DNA from 2 places in the Nocardia sp. GP40 genome. Region 2 is predicted to be linked to the other one. Evidence: riboswitches for the same ligand, from Rfam matches in the RefSeq annotation. Region 2 holds a riboswitch; the other holds the start of a gene.
What was found. Region 2 has a riboswitch for cobalamin ahead of ABH933_RS38780 (CbtB domain-containing protein). Riboswitches for the same ligand answer to the same signal wherever they lie in the genome.

Region 1 (5,551 bases), on a different contig from region 2:
GCCACGGCCGTGCCCGTCTCGCGCACCGCATCGATCGCCGGGCGCATCTGATCGACGTTGTTGAGCGCGTCGAAGATGCGGAAGATGTCGATCCCGGTCGCTGTCGCCTCGGAAACGAAAGCGCGCGTGACCTTTTCCGGGTACGGGGTGTAGCCGACCGTGTTGCGGCCACGCAGCAGCATCTGCAGGCAGATGTTCGGAATCGCCTCGCGCAGCGCGGCCAGGCGCTCCCAGGGATCCTCGTGCAGGAACCGCAGCGCCACATCGTAGGTCGCGCCGCCCCAGCATTCGATCGACAGCAGTTCGGGAGTCATCCGCGCGACGTGCCCGGCCACCTGCAGCAGGCTGTTGGTGCGCACGCGCGTGGCCAGCAGCGACTGGTGCGCGTCGCGGAAGGTGGTGTCGGTGACGGCGATTCCCCGCTGTTGCCGCAGGGCCTGCGCGAAACCCTCGGGGCCCGAACGCAACAGGCGCTGGCGGGACCCGTCCGGCGGCGGCACGGTCAGATCCAGCGCGGGCAGCTTGTCCTGCGGGTACACCGCGGTCGGTCGCTGGCCGTGCGGCTTGTTGACGGTGATATCGGCAAGGTAGGTGAGGATTTTGGTGCCGCGGTCCGCGGATCCGCGCTGGGTCAGGAGGTACGGGCGTTCATCGATGAACGAGGTGGTGATCCGCCCGGCCCGGAAGTCCGGATCGTCGAGCACCGCCTGCAGGAACGGAATATTGGTGGACACGCCGCGGATCCGGAATTCGGCGACCGCGCGCCGCGCCCGCGCCACCGCGGCGGTGAAATCCCTTCCGCGACAGGTGAGCTTGACCAGCATCGAATCGAAGTGGGCGCCGACCTCCGCGCCGAGGTTGGCCCCGCCGTCCAGGCGGATGCCGCTGCCGCCCGGACTGCGGTAGGCGGTGATGCGCCCGGTGTCGGGCCGGAATCCGTTGGCCGGGTCCTCGGTAGTGATCCGGCACTGCAGCGCCGCGCCCCGGATCGAGATCGAATCCTGGCTCAGGCCGAGTTCCTCCAGGCTCTCCCCGGCCGCGATCCGCAGCTGGGAGGCGACCAGGTCGACATCCGTGATCTCCTCGGTCACCGTGTGTTCCACCTGGATGCGCGGATTCATCTCGATGAACACGTGATTGCCGCGCTCGTCGAGCAGGAACTCCACCGTGCCGGCGCAGCTGTATCCGATCTGCCGGGCGAAGGCGACCGCGTCCGCGCAGATCCGTTCCCGCAGTGCCGGATCCAGATTCGGCGCGGGCGCGAGCTCGATCACCTTCTGATGGCGCCGCTGCAGCGAGCAGTCGCGTTCGAACAGATGGATGACGTTACCGCGGCCGTCGGCAAGGATCTGCACCTCGATGTGCCTGGGATTGATCACCGCCTGCTCGAGGAACACCGTCGCATCGCCGAACGCCGATTCGGCCTCGCGCATCGCGGCCTCGACCGCCTCGCGCAGCTGGGCCCGATCGGCGACCCGGCGCATGCCGCGCCCGCCGCCGCCCGCGACGGCTTTGACGAAGACCGGAAACTCCATCTCCTCGGCCGCGGCCAGCAGCTCCGGCACGTCCGCCGAGGGCGCGCTGGAGTTCAGCACCGGCAGTCCGGCCGCCCGGGCGGCGGCGATCGCGCGTGCCTTGTTGCCGGTCAGCTCGAGCACGTGGGCCGAGGGGCCGATGAACGTGATGCCCTCGGCGGCGCACGCCGCGGCCAGGTCCGGGTTCTCCGACAGGAAGCCGTACCCGGGATAGATCGCATCGGCACCGGCGGTCTTGGCCGCCTTGATGATCTCCTCGATCGACAGGTAGGCCCGGACCGGGTGTCCAGGGACGCCGATCTGATACGCCTCGTCGGCCTTGGTCCGGTGCACCGAGTTGCGGTCCTCGTAGGGAAATACCGCGACGGTCCCTACTCCGAGTTCGTAGGCGGCACGGAACGCACGAATGGCGATTTCCCCGCGGTTGGCGACCAGCACTTTGGAGAACATTCGATAAAGGTACATGCCGGTGAGCAGGCCTTGCGAATTCGAATGGAGTTCGCAAAATCCTAACAACGGCAGGTGGGGAACTGCGAAGTTTGCGTAATCCGGACGAAACTCGACGGCTCGGTCGTCGGCCTGTGCGCGAATGTGGACGCATCGCGGATCGCCTATGCTTGACAACGCAGCTGGTTCGCTGCACCGGCGAGTTGGAGCCCCGAGCGTCGTGCGGCAGCGTCGAACCCGGTCCCTCAGGGCCGGGTGAGAGGGAACCCGGTGGGAATCCGGGACTGTCCCGCAGCGGTATGCAGGAACGACCGCCGTCATCAGCACTGGGTGCACACCTGGGAAGCGACGGCCAGTAGGACACACCCCGGCACGACCGGGGTGCGCTCGTCAAGGCGGCGCCTGTAAGTCCGAAGACCTGCCCGCTGTGCCGGATACGCCGTATCCGGCGGCCACCGCCTCGTGGATCGGGCGGGCGGACCCCGGTGCATCACACACACACTCTGGGCTCCGTCTGCGCATATACGGCGGTGACCGTGGCTACCAGCACTGGAGCAATTCCATGACTGTCATTCCGCACACACCGTTCACCGCGACGGTCCCCGGCATTCCGCGAATCGGGCCGCGGCGCGAGCTCAAGCGGGCGATCGAGGGCTACTGGGCGGGCCGCCTCACCGCGGATGAACTGCACGCCGTGGCCGGTGGCCTGCGTGCCGACCAGCTGCGCGCCCTGCATGCCGCGGGACTCGACTCGGTGCCGATCGGCACCTTCTCGTACTACGACCAGATGCTCGACACGGCGGTCCTGCTCGGCGCGCTGCCGCCCCGGGTCGCGGGCATCGCCGACCCACTGGACCGCTACTTCGCGGCGGCGCGTGGCACCGATGGCATCGAACCGCTCGAGATGACCAAGTGGTTCGACACCAACTACCACTACCTGGTGCCCGAGATCGGCGCGGACACCGCATTCACCCTGCACCCCGAGAAGGTGCTCGGCGAGCTGCGCGAGGCGCGGGAGCTCGGCATCCCGGCCCGTCCGGTGATCATCGGCCCGGTGACATTCCTGAAGCTGGCCAAGGGAATCGACAGCGCGGCGCCCCTGGCCAGGTTGGCGGAGCTGCTGCCGTTGTACCGAGAACTGCTGGGGCAGCTGGCCGCCGCGGACGCGCAGTGGGTCCAGATCGACGAGCCGGTGCTGGTCACCGATCTCACCGACGAGGAGATCGTGCTCGTCCGGAACACCTATGCGGACCTGGCTTCCGCGCCGACGCGGCCCGCACTGCTGGTCGCGACGTACTTCGGACGACCGGGCCCGGCGCTCGAGGTGCTGGCCGGGACCGGCATCGAGGGCATCGCACTCGACTTCGTCTCGGGCACAACCGTTTCCGACGTGACCTCGATCCCGGCGCTGGCGAACAAGCTGCTGGTGGCGGGCGTGGTGGACGGGCGCAACGTGTGGCGCACCGACCTCGACGACGCGCTCGCCACGCTGGGCACCCTGCAGGGCGCGTCCGGCTCGCTGGCTGTCTCGAGCTCCAGTTCGCTACTGCACGTACCGTATTCGCTCGAGCCCGAGGCCGAGCTGGACCCGGCGCTGCGCTCGTGGCTCGCCTTCGGCGCCGAGAAGGTCCGCGAGGTACAGCTGCTCGCCCGGGCGCTGAGGGAGGGCACCGAGGCCATCACCGACGAGCTGACCACCGCCCGCACCGCGGCCCGGAGCCGCCGCGACGACCCGCGCCTGCACGTGGGCACCGTCCGCGCCCGCCTGGCGGCCCTGGGCCCGGACGCCGAACATCGCGCCCCGGCCGAGGAACGCCGTGCGCTGCAACGTGATCGGCTGCACCTACCGCTGCTGCCGACCACGACCATCGGCTCCTATCCGCAGACCACCGCCATCCGCAAGGCGCGGGCGGCGCTGCGCGCCGGGGAGATCACCGAGGCGCAGTATCGCGAGCAGATGCGCGCGGAGATCACCGATGTGGTTGCGCTGCAGGAGAAGCTGGGACTGGACGTGCTGGTGCACGGCGAACCCGAGCGCAACGACATGGTGCAGTACTTCGCCGAGCAGCTCGACGGATTCGCCGCTACCGCGAACGGCTGGGTGCAGTCCTACGGCACCCGCTGCGTGCGCCCGCCCATCCTGTTCGGCGACGTGGTGCGCCGGGAACCCATGACCGTGGAATGGATCTCGTACGCACAGTCGCTCACCGACAAGCCGGTCAAGGGCATGCTGACCGGGCCGGTGACCATTCTGGCGTGGTCGTTCGTGCGCGATGATCAGCCGCTGGCGGATTCGGCTCGCCAAGTGGCCCTTGCCATCCGGGACGAGACCGTCGATCTGCAGACCGCGGGCATCCGCATCGTCCAGGTCGACGAGCCCGCCCTGCGGGAGCTGCTGCCGCTGCGCGCGGAGGCCAAGCCGGACTACCTGAACTGGTCGGTGGCCGCGTTCCGGTTGTCCACCAGCGGAGTATCGGATGCCACGCAGATCCACACGCATCTGTGCTACTCCGAATTCGGTGAGGTCATCGACGCGATCACGGCGCTGGACGCCGATGTCGCCTCGATCGAGGCGGCGCGCTCGCACATGGAGGTGCTGGACGATCTGAACTCGGCCGGATTCGATCTGGGCGTCGGACCGGGCGTCTACGACATCCATTCGCCCCGGGTACCGACCGTGGAGGAGATCAGTGCCGCGCTGCGGTCCGCCCTGAAAGCCGTTCCGGCCGAACGGCTCTGGGTGAACCCCGACTGCGGGCTGAAGACCCGCGGGCCGGTCGAGGTGGAAGAGTCGCTGCGCAACATGGTCGCCGCCGCGCACAGCGTGCGCTGAGCTCTGGCGAATGAGGTGGCCTGCCCGGCTTCGGCCGGACGGGCCGCCGTCGCACCGGGGCTACCCTCGAACTCATGACCACTCCGGAACCCCTGCGCTACCGCCTGATCACCGGCCCTGACGACGCCACCTTCTGCCAGCGCATCAGTGCCCTGCTGGACGAGGGCTACCGGCTCCACGGCTCGCCGTCGGTGACCTTCGACGGCACGACCGTCATCGCCGCCCAGGCGGTGATCCTCGACCCGCGCTAGGCGTACCTCCGCATTCGCTCTCAGTCGGCTATCTCCCGGAAACTCCCCAGGGAGCGGATGGTGACCGCGGCACCTCACCTCTGACCCGCTCCCGGTGAAATGATCATCCTTCGCACAGTACGCACCGGTAACAGGGCCCGCGGTACCTCGCAGTAGCAGATTTTTTTCCGGCAATCCGCGAGGGAACTGCAATGATTGCGAAGGCCTGCAGTACCATCTGCGAGTGCGCAAGATGTATGCGGGTGCCCGACTACGGCGGTTGCGCGAGGAACGTCGGATGACCCAGGCGGCCCTGGCCAAGTCCCTCGAGCTGTCCCCCAGCTACCTCAACCAGCTCGAGCGCGATCAACGCCCGCTCACCATTCCGGTACTGCTGAAACTGAATTCGACGTTCGATCTCGATGTGCAGTTCTTCGCGGCGGACTCGGACGCCCGGCTGGTCTCGGACCTGCACGAGGTGCTGGTGGAGGCCGGCGGCGGCACCG
Region 2 (5,551 bases):
CCTCCCAATCTGTTGCCTCGGCGGTGCTGGAGCACACCATGGGCAAGGCCGCCGCGGACGTGGTCACCGTGCTGATCCTGATCACCGCGTTCGCCTCGGTGTTCACCGGGCTGCTCGGCGGCTCGCGGGTGCCCTTCGACGCCGCGCACGACCGGGTCTTCTTCCGGTCCTTCGCCAGACTGCATGCGCGGCACCAGTTCCCGATGCTGGGGCTGGCCGCGATGGGTGTGATCACCGCCGCAGGATTCCTGCTGGCCCGGCACGTGGGCGCCAGCGCGGCGCATCCGCCGCTCGCCACGCTCATCGCGCTGCTGACCACCGTGATGGTGATCGTGCAGTCCTTCGCCCAGATCGCCGCGGTCACCGTGCTGCGGCGCCGCCAGCCCGGCCTGCTGCGGCCGTACAAGATGCTGCTGTATCCGCTACCGAGCATCGTGGCCGCGATTGGGTGGCTGGTCATCTACGGCTACGCCGACAAGGCCAACCCCGGCGTGCATCCCATCGAGCTGTCGCTGGCGTGGGTCGTGCTGGGGCTCATAGCCTTCCTGGTCTGGGCGCGCGTTGAACGGGTATGGCCGTTCGGGCCCAAGGAGATTCAGGAGCGGTATCTGTCCCAGCAGGATGCGGCGGCGATCGGCTGAGCGGGCTCGGCCGGACCCGGCTGTTGAGACTCTCTGTCAGTCGGCGAGTTCGTGCACGGTCGCGCGGAGCGTCCACGCGGGCGCGCGGTAATGCAGGGTGGTGGCGCTGAGTGGGAGAATGTCGATGCGCCAGAACGATTCCGGGGGAGCCGACAGGGTGCACAGGATCGCTGCGCGGACGACGGCGGGGTGGGTGACCGCGACGATCCGCTCGCCGCGGCCGGCGATATCGCCGAGCCAGGCGCGCACGCGTTCGATCAGATCGGTGATGGACTCGCCGCCGTGCCCACGGAATTCGGGATCGGTCAGCCAGCCCATCAGCAGTTCGGGCGCCAGGGAGTCCATCGGCCGCCCGGCCCATTCGCCGGATTCCAGCTCGCGCAGCGCCGGTTCGGGAGTTCCGTCCAGGCCCAGCGACCGTGTGGTCTGTGCGGCCCGCAGCTCCGGAGCGTGATAAACCGCCGACGGCTCCGGTCCGGGCAGGCCGCCCGCCTTCTCGACCGACCGCTCGCCCAGGGCGTTGAGCGGTTCGTCGGCGGGAAAGCGGGCGGCCTGCACCGCATCGGTGAGCGCGTGCGTCACCAGTGTGAGCCGGGTGACCGGACTCATACGATCGGCGCGACGGCCGGGGCGTCCGGCGTTGCGGTGCTCGCACGGCCGAACAGCCGCGGCGCCAGGGTGCCGAATCCGACTCCGATCACCATCCACAGGATCACCTGCGCGGCAAAGGAATACAGCCGGAACTGCCACAGTGTGTCGGCGGGGAAGCCCGGGTACACGATGTGGCCCGCGGGATCGGTGAGCGGCTGCGGCGTCTCGGTCGCGAAGTTGCCGTACGCGTGGTTCTCCGACAGGTGCCCGAGCGAGGGCAGCAGCAGGATCACCACGGTCATCACCACGATGAATGCCAGCGCCGAGGTCAGCACGGCATTCCAGTTGCCCAGGCGGGCCTGGAGCCTGCGGCCTAGCCAGATCGCGCCGATCAGCGCCACCGTGGACAGGACGATCATCGTCACGAACAGGAAGGTGCGTTCCTTGATCGTCTCCGGGTGGCCGATCGAGGGCGGATTGGCCGGATACTTCAGGAAGGGCACCCCGTACGTCGCCAGGAACATGCCCCCGGCCACCAGCAACGCCAGATTCCGTGGCGTGATCGAGCCGACGCGGCCCACGCAGAGGCAGTACACGACCGCGAACAGCGCGCCCATGGCCATGCCGAACACGATCATGCCGAATCCGATGCCGATGTTCGACTGCACCGTCCTGCTGAAAGTGTCCGGGCCCATATCGGGCATCGGGAGCCCGGCGGCCTGGTCCAGCGCCGCGCGCGCATCGTCACGCCCGCTCTCGTAGTCGATGGCGCGCCCGATGACCGGCTCGGCCAGCAGCCGGGCGAAGATGAATGCCAGTAAACCGGCCAGGGCGCCCACGAGCACGCCCCGGCCGATGATCCGCTTTTCCATTGTGGGTCGTCTCCTGCGATCAGTGGCAGGGGAAACCGAGGAAATGGCGCGCATCATGCACGAACTCGTGCACGTGCATGTCGCTGCCGAAGATCGAGACGGCGCCCTGATCGATGCCGATGAAGTAGTACGCCAGCAGCGCCAGCACGGTGGTGCCGGCCAGCCAGAGCATGGTGGTGGGGACGGACAGCGGGACGGCGCCGAGGCCGGAACGGGGAGCGTAGGACGTAGCCACGGTGACTCTCCTTGTGCGGGAGGGGATCTCGCGTCCCCTCGGCCGATACATGTCTCGGCGTCCGGGGTCTGACTCGCATCGGGTGACCGATGCTCACAGTGGCGCGACCGTCCCGGAGTTACACCGGATTCCACGAATCGCCGATCACATGACGATACGAAACGACCGCCGAAACGGTCAAATGGTGCGTCGGCGCCCGGTTCCTCCCCCGCGGCCGTCCGCCCCGCCGAGCCGGGCCAGAAACGCGGCGATATCACGGTGGGTGCGCAATCGGATGAACGTGATGTCCCGGTAGGCGGGGTCGGACTGCGCCGCGAGATATCGGGCGCGGTTCCGGGGGTGCGACTGCCAGGCGAAGACGATGATCGAGCGCTGCGGATCCCGGGACACCATGTTGCGCCAGTGCTCCCGATTGCCGTTCCACAGCTCGCGCCCGGTCAGCACACGGGCCGCGGTGCGCCGGATCAGCTGCGCCATGATCAGCGGCCGCGGCAGGTCCAGCCACAGCACGGTGTCCGCCCGGCTCCACACCAGATCACCGAGTTTGCCGCGGTAGTTGCCGTCGATCACCCAGGTCTCACGGGCGATGCGCTCGGCCACGACCGCCCGGAATTCCTCGTCGCCGATCGGCGTCCACCCGGGCAGGTGGTGGATGGCGTCCAGTTCGACGTGCGGGACGCCCAGTCGCCGCGAAACCCCCTGCGCGAGCGTCGTCTTCCCCGATCCCGAGGTACCCACCACCGAGATGCGCCGCATGGTCCTCACGCCACCATTCTTACGGGCCGGTGTGGCCGCCTGTCACCTTTCGCGGGTTCGCGTCGTCAACAGGGCGCGGGCGGGACACGTTCAGTCCAGCGACGCGTGCATGAGATACACGTTGTAGTGGCGATATTCCGACAGCGTGAAATACAGCTCGTGCGCGGTGGACCACGGATGGATGAAGCCGCCGTAGCCCGAGGGGTAGTCCTGGGTGCTCAGAAGTGTGGCCGGCGCGGACCAAAGGCCCTGCGGCGTAGCGGATCTGCGCAGCACGATGACGTTGTGCACCGCGTCCAGGTAGGTCATCTCCCACCGGTGCGCGCCGGTGTCGTAGCGCACCGAGAGTTCCCCGGCGACGCTGGACATGATGGGGGTGGCGGACAATTCGGCGCCGTTGCCGCCCGGCATCGGGGCCTCGAGGGTCGGCCGCCAGAAACCGTCGACCCAGTACTGGTAGGCGGTCTTGTTCAGCACCTGGTCCTGCGGGACCCGCGCCAGCGCGATCGTGCCGAAGCGCCCGTTGGGTGTGCCGAACATGTAGACGTAGCCCTCGTGCGGCGTCATCGCCACCACCTGGAACTGGCCCTGCCCGAAGATGTTGTCCCAGCGCGCATTCTCGTCGTCGACCCAGTTCTGTCCGCCGTCGTCCGAGTAGGCCAGCCCGCCGTAGTTGGTCCACCAGCGGCTCGGCCGTTTCGACCAGCGCGCCACCGACATATAGCTGAGGTACTGCCGATTGCCGAGCGCGAAACCCGATGTCGGGATCACGGTGATCTCGAAGTTGTTCACTTTGTAGCTGCCCAGCAGCTCGGTGGCGTGACAGGGCCGGTCGGAGACCATGCTGTCGATCGACATGCCGTGCGCGAGATCGTGATCGGAGCTGAATCCGAGCACGTTGCTGCGCCAGTCGCCGCCGCTGGGACCGCCGTCGTGGAATCCCGTGCCGAAGGTGTCGCCGAAGGCGATCGCGATGCGGCCCGGCGCCGACTCCCACATGAGCCCGAGGTCGGTGTCGTCGACCTGCCAGCGCGCATCGGTGCGGTTCTGCGATCCCGGACCCGTCAGCTGGCTGATCGGGTACACGTCGTGCACCCGGGGCGCGGGGACCGGCCGGGTGACGGGCGCGGGCTGCAGCGGCGGATGTTCGACCGGCGGAATCGCTTGCGGGCGTGGGCCCGTCACGTCCGGGCCGAGCAGCATGATAGGCAGCGGGATCGTCTCGGGGTCCGGTACGAACTGCAGCTTCGGCGGCTGCCACGGGGTCGGCTGGACGACCGTCGCCGTCGAGGTCGGCGGCGCGGGGGTGGTGGTCGTGGTGGTCGATGCCGGGGCCGGCTTCGGCGGACCCTCCGGCCAGGTGGGGGTGCCCGGTGGAATCGGAAGCGCCGTGCGCGGATTCCCGCCCGTCAGCTGCGGGCACGGATTGGCGCACTGATCCGCCGGGAGCGCGGCCGGTGGGATCCGGGTGCGGTTGATCTGCTTGGGGACCTTGAACGGGGTGATCTTCGGCTGTAACACCTGCACCTGCACCGTCGGCGGCTGCGCCGGGGCGGGCGGGGGGACCGGGGCCTTCGGATTCGGCATCCGCATCAGCGGGTCGAAGCCCGCCTCGCCGCACGCGTTCACCGGGGCCGGCTCCCACGGCAGGACATCGGCCCGGCCCGTCTGCGCCGTGGCCACCGCGACCATGGCCACCGCGGCACCTACCGCAACCTGTCGCAGCACCCGCTCGCGCTCCTCGGCATCCGTGCGAATTGACAACCAGACCTTATCCGACGGCCAACGACACGCGAACGCAGACGCATTCGATGCGGGGCCTCGCGCCACGAACCTGGGCCGCGCGACGGCCCGGCGGTAGCATCATCGTCATCCGTGCGTGAGAGGAAGCACCATGGACACTCGCATTGTTGCTCGGCAGTGCACCCTGTGCGAGGCCCACTGCGGGATCCTGGTCACTGTCGAGGGAGCCGAATTCACCCCCGAGCTGGCGGCCCCGCACGCGGGCGTCGACGCGGACACGATCCGCACGCTGGCCCGCGAGCACGCGGCCGCGAAGGCGGCAGTGCTGTATGCGCGGATCGGCGTCTGCCAGCAGGTGACCGGCACGCTGACGCACTGGCTGGTGAACGCCGTCAATGCGGTCACCGGGAATCTGGATCGCGCGGGCGGGCAGATGTTCGCTACCCCGCCGGTGGATGCGGCGCGGTTCGTGAAATACCTGCCGATGGGCCACGGGGCGTGGACCGACAGCTCGGGCCGGTACCGGTCGTTCCGCTCGGAGCTGCCGGTGGCGGCGCTGGCCCAGGAGATGCTCACCGAGGGCGCCGGGCGAATGCGCGCGATGATCACCTACGCCGGGAATCCAGTGCTGTCGACGCCGCAGAGAGGGCGCCTCGACGCGGCACTGGAATCGCTGGATTTCTTTGTGGCCGTGGACATGTACGTCACCGAAA

Region 1: it holds a riboswitch for cobalamin, as region 2 does, so the genes downstream of both, metE (5-methyltetrahydropteroyltriglutamate--homocysteine S-methyltransferase) here and ABH933_RS38780 (CbtB domain-containing protein) in region 2, are expected to answer to the same signal.

What each region holds. Positions count from the first base shown of each region.
Region 1 is NZ_JBNPVW010000001.1:216,651-222,201, reverse strand. Features, by position in the region: gene ABH933_RS00970 (pyruvate carboxylase) at 1-1,985, opposite strand, end outside; cobalamin riboswitch at 2,204-2,422, shown strand; gene metE (5-methyltetrahydropteroyltriglutamate--homocysteine S-methyltransferase) at 2,545-4,815, shown strand; gene ABH933_RS00960 (DUF1737 domain-containing protein) at 4,890-5,066, shown strand; gene ABH933_RS00955 (short-chain fatty acyl-CoA regulator family protein) at 5,290-5,551, shown strand, end outside.
Region 2 is NZ_JBNPVW010000018.1:62,784-68,334, reverse strand. Features, by position in the region: gene ABH933_RS38795 (APC family permease) at 1-641, shown strand, start outside; gene ABH933_RS38790 (histidine phosphatase family protein) at 678-1,250, opposite strand; gene ABH933_RS38785 (CbtA family protein) at 1,247-2,104, opposite strand; gene ABH933_RS38780 (CbtB domain-containing protein) at 2,124-2,276, opposite strand; cobalamin riboswitch at 2,382-2,524, opposite strand; gene ABH933_RS38775 (hypothetical protein) at 2,517-3,104, opposite strand; gene ABH933_RS38770 (DUF4185 domain-containing protein) at 3,186-4,787, opposite strand; partial or broken gene ABH933_RS38765 (molybdopterin-dependent oxidoreductase) at 5,065-5,551, shown strand, end outside.